Regions from separate parts of the Noviherbaspirillum phoenicis genome, predicted to be linked through region 4. Evidence: predicted binding sites of a transcription regulator. Region 4 holds the regulator's gene; each other region holds the start of a gene.
The links. Region 4 encodes sigma-54, which starts transcription at its own class of promoters, with help from an activator protein. Its sites were predicted from a motif close to TGGCANGNAANCTGCTTT; they were not measured.
Positions count from the first base shown of each region.

Region 1: prpB (methylisocitrate lyase) is a predicted target of sigma-54. The motif match lies at 811-828, and genes of this name have one in related genera.
Region 2: ABC383_RS07895 (PEP-CTERM sorting domain-containing protein) is a predicted target of sigma-54. The motif match lies at 898-915, and genes of this name have one in related genera.
Region 3: pedF (cytochrome c-550 PedF) is a predicted target of sigma-54. The motif match lies at 1,032-1,049, and genes of this name have one in related genera.

Region 1 is NZ_JBDFLX010000001.1:1,076,281-1,078,481, forward strand. It holds gene prpB (methylisocitrate lyase) at 1-762, opposite strand, end outside; gene prpR (propionate catabolism operon regulatory protein PrpR) at 996-2,201, shown strand, end outside.
Region 2 is NZ_JBDFLX010000001.1:1,734,826-1,737,026, forward strand. It holds gene ABC383_RS07890 (hypothetical protein) at 413-664, opposite strand; gene ABC383_RS07895 (PEP-CTERM sorting domain-containing protein) at 949-1,551, shown strand; gene ABC383_RS07900 (PEP-CTERM sorting domain-containing protein) at 1,647-2,201, shown strand, end outside.
Region 3 is NZ_JBDFLX010000001.1:505,894-508,094, forward strand. It holds gene ABC383_RS02310 (sigma-54-dependent Fis family transcriptional regulator) at 1-843, opposite strand, end outside; gene pedF (cytochrome c-550 PedF) at 1,088-1,555, shown strand; gene ABC383_RS02320 (substrate-binding periplasmic protein) at 1,623-2,201, shown strand, end outside.
Region 4 is NZ_JBDFLX010000001.1:3,635,261-3,637,461, reverse strand. It holds gene lptB (LPS export ABC transporter ATP-binding protein) at 1-244, shown strand, start outside; gene ABC383_RS16290 (RNA polymerase factor sigma-54) at 257-1,741, shown strand; gene hpf (ribosome hibernation-promoting factor, HPF/YfiA family) at 1,817-2,185, shown strand.

The sequences.
Region 1 (2,201 bases), 2.6 Mb from region 4:
CACGGTGTTGTAGACGTTCTCGGCCGCCTTGTTCATCGCGCGGAAGGCCGACAGCGGATACAGCGCGATGCCGACGTCCGCCGTCTTCAGTTCTTCCACGGTGAACAGCGGCGTGGCGCCGAACTCGGTGATGTTGGCCAGGATGGGCACCTTGACCGCGCTGGCGAACTGCTTGTACATCGCCAGTTCGGTAATGGCTTCCGGGAAGATCATGTCGGCGCCGGCCTCAACGCAGGCCACCGCCCGCTCGATCGCGGCTTCCAGGCCTTCGACGGCAAGCGCGTCGGTGCGGGCCATGATCACGAAGTCCGGGTCGGTGCGCGCATCCACCGCGGCCTTGATGCGATCCACCATCTCCTGCTTGCTGACGATTTCCTTGTTGGGCCGGTGGCCGCAGCGCTTGGCGCCGACCTGGTCTTCGATATGCATCGCGGCGGCGCCGAACTTGATCATGGACTTGACGGTGCGGGCCACGTTGAAGGCCGAGGAGCCGAAGCCGGTGTCGACGTCCACCAGCAGCGGCAGGTCGCACACGTCGGTAATGCGGCGCACGTCGGTCAGCACATCGTCGAGGTTGGAAATGCCCAGGTCAGGCAAGCCAAGCGAGCCGGCCGCGACACCGCCGCCGGACAGATAGATGGCGCGGAAGCCGGCGCGCTTGGCCAGCAACGCGTGGTTGGCATTGATGGCGCCGATTACCTGCAGCGGGGATTCTTCCTGGACGGCTTGCCGGAACGCGGCGCCTGCGGAACGTAATGTCATGATGTGCCTGAATGAAGTGGTTTCAAATGGAACGATACGGATGGCTTTATTGCAATGGCCGTGCCAGAATTTGCGCAATTCGGCAGGCACACGAATTTCCCTATATGGATCAATCACCTACCTGCACCATTGGGATAAGAGAGTGGCAAGGATGACACCATTTGACTGTTCTGTAGCCGGCAATTGTGTTTCAATACCGGCCATTGCATGAAACACTGAAACAGGGATGAAACATGGCTTCAGCATTTGATGAAACATCGATGCAGGTCGACAAGCCAGTGCTCTGGACCGTGTCGATCTCCCGGCTGTTCCACCTGTTCCGCGATATCACGCCGGAATTCGACGAGCGCGCCATCATCGAGCCGATCAATCTCGGTTTCGAGGAAGCGGTGGAACACATCCGCGCCCGCCTGGAAAACGAGCGCTGCGACGCGGTGATCGCCGCCGGCTCGAATGCCGCCTATCTGAAAAGCCGCCTGCCGGTGCCGGTGGTCGTCGCCCGCGCCAGCGGCTTCGACGTGATGCAGGCGCTGGCCAGGGCGCGCCGCATCTCGCCGCAGATGGGCATCATCACTTACCAGGACACCTTTCTCCAACTGACCGAATTTCAGGCGGCATTTGGCCTGCGCATTGCGCAACGTACCTACGCCACCGCCGAGGATGCGCGCACCCAGATCGGCGAGCTGAAGGCGGCCGGCGTGAAAGCCATCGTCGGCACCGGCCTGATCATGGACCTGGCGGAGGAAGCGGATCTGGCGGGCGTGTTCCTTTATTCCGCCGGCTCGATCCGCCAGGCGTTCGAAGATGCACTGGAAATCGCCCGCTTCACCCGGCTGGAAAGCAGTCGCGGACGCGGCGGCTCGGTCAGCGCCGCCCTGCGCGCCCGCCACGGCCTGAAGGACCTGCGCGGCGAATCCGCCGCCATGCAGGCGGTGCGGCAGATGACGATGCTGTACGCCCGCTCGCCGGCAACCGTGCTGATCCAGGGTGAGACCGGCTCCGGCAAGGAGCTGGTGGCGCAGGCCATCCACCGGGAAAGCATGCTCGGCCATGCCGCCGGCAAGCCTTTCGTCGCGGTCAATTGCGGCGCCATTGCCGAGTCACTGCTCGAATCTGAACTGTTCGGCCATGAGGAAGGCGCCTTCACAGGCTCGCGGCGCGGCGGACGCCCGGGTTTGTTCGAGGCGGCGCATCGCGGCACCCTGTTTCTCGATGAAATCGGTGAAATGCCGCTGGCCCTGCAAACCCGGCTGCTGCGGGTGCTGGAAGAGCGGGAAGTGATGCGGGTTGGCGGCACCCGGCCGGTTCCGGTGGATGTGCGCATCATCAGCGCCACCCACTGCGACCTCGACGCCCGCGTGCGGAACGGCGAGTTTCGCGCCGACCTGTTCTACCGGCTGTCCGTGCTGCGCCTGCGCCTGCCGTCGCTGCGGGAACGC
Region 2 (2,201 bases), 1.9 Mb from region 4:
AACGTCCTTCTAAACACATTCAAGGAAAAGTTATGTCTGGACAGTCAGTTGGTAGCGTAGTGGATTCCATCATCGGTTTTGTGGGAACTGGCGGCAATCCGCTTGGTGCCATGATTGGCGGGTAGATCAGGCCGACAATCGGCAGCGGCTTCATGCCCGAGGTTGCCGGCGAAGGTCGAGATATCGGCGCACACGACAAGGCACGTTATAACATTGCCATCACATCACACTGCGATCTCGATGAGGAGCCTAACTTTGTTGAAGAAATTCCATCCACACATTGATTGCGTCTCTGCATCGACAATCGACGCTATCCTGCCAGCGCCGGCTGCTATGCGCTTTTAGCGGCTCTGCTTAGCGCCCACAGTGTCTGGCAACTGCGCACCAAAACCGGCAGGCCTTCCAACTTTAGTCACGTATCACTCTTATTCTCGAGATCATGGATTATCCCCATTACCGTAATCTCCATGTCATTCAACTCTTTTGCTTCATCTTTGTTGTGAAACAATCTGGAATACAAGGTAGTGCCAGATGAGGAAAGAAAACTAATCATTGTCATTGCTGTAGACCGGTCGATTACAACTTTGGCAATGCAAGTTGGGTTGACAAAAGCGTATCTCTCTACTCCGTTTGCAACGTCTTCTTTTTCTAGCGGAATGAACATTTATTCTCCTTAAAAACATCAATTTACTCTATTTCGCAACTGGCTACAGAAATTCGGCTTGGGTTTCACATAAAATCCGTTGCGTCTGAGTCGCTCGAAAACCCCCTATATTCGTAGCCGGCTGCAAAATCCTTTCCTTCTTTCATAAACAGGTGTCGGACTTCCTTACAGTTGGTACAAAATAAATATTGCTTAAAAGATCAAGCACTTGATTTAAAACAATAATTTCCTGGTGGCACATTACTTGCTGAAGTGAAACTACATACTAATTCAGGGAGTCAATTGTGCGTAAATTTTGGTCAGGTCTTGCTCTTGCTTCGGCATCCTTCCTCGTCGTAGCACCCGCCAGTGCGAGCCTAATCGGTGGCTCTGTTACTGGCTTTCTGGGTTTCGGTGGTGGTAGCACGAATTACTTCGATCCTATGAATGGCTTTGTGCCAGCAACTGGGTTCACGAACTCGTCATCACAACAAAACAGCGCAACTGTAACGATCACAGGTAACAAGGTTGAATTTGGTTTTGCTGACTCCCTCAATACGGATTCCGCAAATTTCAACGGTGGGACTCTTACAATTACTGACGTCTCAAGGAACGGCAGCATATTTGCGACGTACATTTTTAACAGCACAGAATTCGCCGGATTGACGCTGGTAGAAACAGCGGACAGTTTTCTGAATGGCGGTGCCTCAGCATCGCTGGTCGGCACGACTCTTACCGTTATTACTCCTACTTTTACTGGTAGCGGAACCTTCTCTGCTACCTATAGCCTGGCTGCGGCTACTAGTGGGGCTGCGGTTCCTGAGCCAGCATCTATCGCCCTGCTCGGGCTTGGTCTGCTTGGCGTCGCCGCATCGCGCCGCAAGTCGGCAAAAAACAAGAACTCCTAAGTTTTCTCCTTCTGCAAAAAGCCTGCCTCCCGCAGGCTTTTTTAATGAAACGCAGAAGTCCTATCTTTGCCTGCCCAACTTCACTAAGGCCATAAATGCGACAAGCAAAAAAATTTCTCCAGTCCCTTCTGTTAGCAATCAGCTTAGCTACAACAGGCAACAGTTCTGCCACCACCATTGATTTTGAAACAGATGGAGTAGAGTGGTGGGGATACATAACTGAACCTCTGAACGGTTATGTCTTCAACGCAACGATGGCAACTGTGGACCTTAGTTCTGAAGGATTTTGGGGTAGTGGCCCAGCGCACAGCGGAAAATTTGGTGCCATAGATAACTACAACGTGCCTGTGACTGTCCGTCTAGCTGATGGCGGGAAATTTGATTTTGACGGGCTTTGGTTCAGAAGTTGGTATTGGCAGAATCAAGGAATGTACAAAGCAATAGGCTACTCAGACGGTATTGAAGTCGGATCAATTACCATGGAAAAAACGACGGTTTGGTCCTACCTACCGGCCAATTTTCGTAATATTGATTCCCTTCTCCTTCTTAGCACCGACCTATATGGATCGCCGAATGCTACTGTCATAGACGACTTTATTGCGACAGCCGTTCCAGAGCCTGCCACTATTTCATTATTCGGCCTTGGTCTG
Region 3 (2,201 bases), 3.1 Mb from region 4:
GGCACGGGCATAGACCCGCACGCCGTTATGCAGGCACAGGTTCAGGAGCGACGGCGCGGCGGTACGGTAATGGTCGAACAGCGACGACACCGGCAGGCCGAACAGGGAGCTGAAGGTATGCGTCTGCAGCGCCGACAGCGGCAGGCCGAGCTGGAACAGGCCGCTGCGGCTGGCCGACAGGAAGCGGCCGCTCGGCGAGAACGATGCAATGCCTTCCATCAGCGTGCCGATGAATTCCGGGCGGCTGTGGAAGTGCAGGGTGATGGCTTCGTCGAAGGCGGCGGCGAACAGGTTGTTCTCTATCATCTGCGCCGACATGCGCACCAGCGCCATCGTGTGCTGATGGTAGCTGCGCTGGTCGCCGGTCACGTCGAGCACGCCGATCACGTTGCCCTGGTGATTGAAGATGGGCGAGGCCGAGCAGGTCAGGAAGTGATTGGCCACCAGGTAGTGCTGGTTGGCATGCACCAGGGTCGGCTTCTTCTCGACGATGGCGGTGCCGATCGCATTGGTGCCCTTGCCCTCCTCAGACCAGGAAACGCCCGGCTGCAGCGCCACGCGGTTGGCTTTTTCCAGGAAGTCGGCGTCGCCCAGCGCATGGACGATCACGCCGTTGGCATCGGTCAGCACCACCATGTTGTGGGTGTTGACGATCTGCTCGTAGAGCGTCTCCATCACCGGCAGCGCATGGGTGTGCAGCACCCGGTTCTGCTCGACCAGCAGGCTCAGGTCGCTGCGGCCGAGGGGGCTGAAGTCGGGATGCTCGGTCTCGGAGAGGCCGTAGGATGCGCAACGCTGATGGGATTCATTAAGCATGATGTTCGAGCAGATTGCAGAAAGCATGCCATCTCTTCCTGCCGCTGCGCGAACGCCGGAACCGGCTTCGCCGGTGTTGTCTCCTGCCATAACCGCTCCTTCTTGGTTTGAGGGCGTGATGCACTTTAAGTAGCTATTTTTTCGCAATGGTACACCTGTTGAGAAATGGCGCAACCGTTTACCGAACAGCGCGTAAGGCAAGGTGGGAAGCCGGCTGGCACGGCAATTGCGGTAGGGAGGGCATTCGCTTTTCATACACAGGAGACATTTCATGCGCAAGACATCCTTCCTCTGCACCCTGGTCCTGGCGGCTTCCGCCTTTCTTTCGCCGGCGGCGCATGCCCACGGCGACGTGACGCCGCAGGTGGTCGATACCAAGACGCTGCCGCCGCTGGGCGACAAGTGGGCCGCCGAGAATCCTTACCGCGACAACAAGGAAGCGCAGAAGGTCGGCGCCTCGGCTTTTGGCGCCAATTGCGCACGCTGCCACGGCATCGAGGCGATCTCGGGCGGCATCGCGCCCGACCTGCGGCTGCTGGACCGCGACTGCATGACGCAGAAAATCGAAGCCAAGCGCAAGGCCTGCATCAAGGACAACGACGAATACTTCAGCAGCAGCGTGCGCAAGGGCAAGGTGCGCAACGGCGCGGTCTACATGCCGCCGTTCGAGGGCGTGCTGAACCAGGAAGCGGTGTGGGCCATCAAGGCTTATCTGGAAACCCGGCGCGAGGTGAAGTAACGCCTTACCTCGTACCCACCAGGCCGCCATGCAACGATGGCGGCCGTATAAAAATATTGGAGACCTCATGTTTTTTCCCCTCATACGCTGCGCGGCCACGCTGATGCTGGCCTGCCTTGCGCTGACGATGTCGGCGCCGGCCAGCGCCGACATGGACAAGATCCGCCAGTCCGGCTCCCTCAAGGTGGCGGTCTACAAGGACATGGCGCCGTTTTCCTCGGACGATGGCGGCATCGATGTCGACATCGCCGACGCGCTGGCGAAAAAGCTCGGCCTGAAACTGGCGCTGCTGCCCTTTCCCGCCGGCGAGGAAGTGGGCGACGACCTGCGCAACATGGTGTGGAAGGGCCATTACCTCGGCTACGGGCCGGCCGACGTGATGCTGCATGTGCCGGTGGACCGCTTCCTGGTCGCCCGCAATGACAAGGTAGAGATCTTCGCGCCGTACTACCGCGAGACCGTGCGCCTGGCCTACAGCAAGGACGCGGTGCCGCGCTTCGACGGCCTGGATTCGCTGCAGGGACGCGAGATCGGCGTGGAAAAGGTGTCCATCGCCGCCGTGCTGCTGCTGGGCGAGGGCGACGGCAAGTTCCGCGACAAGGTGCGCATCTATCCGACCGCGGTCGAGGCGCTGCAGGACCTGAAG
Region 4 (2,201 bases):
GGATGAGCCCTTTGCCGGCGTCGATCCGATCGCCGTCATCGAAATCCAGCGCATCGTGCGCTTCCTCAAGGAACGCAATATCGGCGTGCTGATCACGGACCACAATGTCCGCGAGACGCTGGGCATTTGCGACCATGCCTACATCATCAACCAGGGCGTAGTGCTGGCCAGCGGCCGCCCGGACGACATCATTGCCGACGAGTCGGTGCGCCGCGTCTATCTCGGCGAGCACTTCCGGATGTGAGAAAAGGCAAAAATGAAACAGACACTTCAACTCCGCGTATCCCAGCATCTCGCGCTGACGCCGCAACTGCAGCAGTCGATCCGGCTGCTGCAGCTTTCAACGCTGGAACTGCATCAGGAACTGGAACAGATCCTGTCCGAGAATCCGCTGCTTGAACGTCTGGATGATCCACTTGACCATTCGATCAGGCTGCTCGCCGACGGCTCCGTCAGCAGCGCGCCGACTTCCACGCCAAGCGGCGACGCACCTGCTTCCGACGCTGCCCCTGCCACGGAAGGCGAAGGCGGTTTCGAAGCCGGCGAGGGTGGCGGCGAAGGCAGCGATAGCGGCGCCGACGCCGACTGGAGTTTCGACGACGTTGCTCGCACCTCCAAGGCCCCGGAAGACGACGATGCCCGCCCGCAGATGGAAGCGCATGAGCTGACCCTGCGCGAGCATCTGCTGGAACAGATGCGCGTAACTGTCCAGAATCCGCGCGACCGGGCGCTGGTTGAACTGGTGATCGACGCGCTGGATGACAACGGTTATCTGACCGAGCCGCTGGAAGAGATCCACGCCCGCCTGCCGGAGGAACTGGAAGTCGAGATCGAGGAGCTGTCGATGGCGCTGAAGCTGCTGCAAAGCTTCGACCCGGCCGGCGTCGGCGCGCGCGACGCGTCGGAGTGCCTGGCGCTGCAGATCCGGCGCATGCCGCGCGTTCCCATGGTGACGCGCCGCACCGCACTGCAGATCGTCGAGAAGCACTTGCAGCTGTTTGCGCAGCGCGACTTCAACAAGCTGAAGAAGAGCCTGGACTGTGACGAGGAAGACCTGCGCGAGGCGCAGGCAGTGATCCGGCAATGCAATCCGCACCCTGGCGCCATGTTCGCCAGCGACGCGTCGGACTATGTCGTGCCCGACGTGATCGTCAAGCGCGGCAAGAACGGCTGGCAGGTGATGCTCAATCATGACGTCATGCCGCGCCTGCGCGTCAATGCGCTGTATGCCAACATCCTCAAGCAGAGCAAGGGCGAAGGCTCGATGAGTTCGCAGCTGCAAGAAGCGAAATGGCTGATCAAGAACATGCGCCAGCGTTTCGATACCATCCTGCGCGTCGCCCAGGCCATTGTGGACCGCCAGCGCAACTTTTTCTCCCATGGCGCAGTGGCAATGCGACCTCTTGTGTTACGAGAAATAGCTGATACACTGGGTTTACACGAAAGCACCATCTCGCGTGTGACCACACAGAAATACATGCTCACGCCGCATGGCATGTTCGAGTTGAAGTACTTCTTCGGCAGCCATGTTGCAACCGATGCAGGCGGCGAAGCCTCATCGACTGCAATCCGGGCGTTGATCAAACAACTCATAGGAGCCGAAGACCCGAAGAACCCATTTTCCGATAGTCGCATCGCAGAAATGCTGGCGGAACAGGGTATGGTAGTAGCACGCCGTACCGTCGCAAAATATCGGGAAGCCCTGAAAATCCCTCCAGTCAATCTGCGCAAGTCCTTGTAGTTCTTTGCAGCATGTAACTCGCTGACATGTTTCATCCTCAGTGAAACCTCTGCCGGCCTTTCACAGGAGCGTAGTATGAATCTCACCATCAGTGGACATCATCTCGAAGTGACTCCCGCAATTCGTGAATACGTGCAAGGCAAGCTTGAGCGGATCAAGCGCCATTTCGATCATGTCATTGATATAGCGGTCATCCTGGCCGTTGATAACCTCCCTGAGAAAGAAAGGCGCCAGCGCGCCGAAATCACCCTGAGGCTACGGGGCAAGGATGTGCATGTGGCCAGCATCGCACAGGACCTGTACGCCGCCATCGACACGCTGATCGACAAGCTTGATCGGCAGGTCCTGAAATACAAGACTAAGATCCAGGACCATCAGCATGCCGGCATCAAGCGCATGATCGGGGAAGATGACGATGGCGCCGCGGCGGCGCCGACCGCCTGAATCTTACGATTCTTCC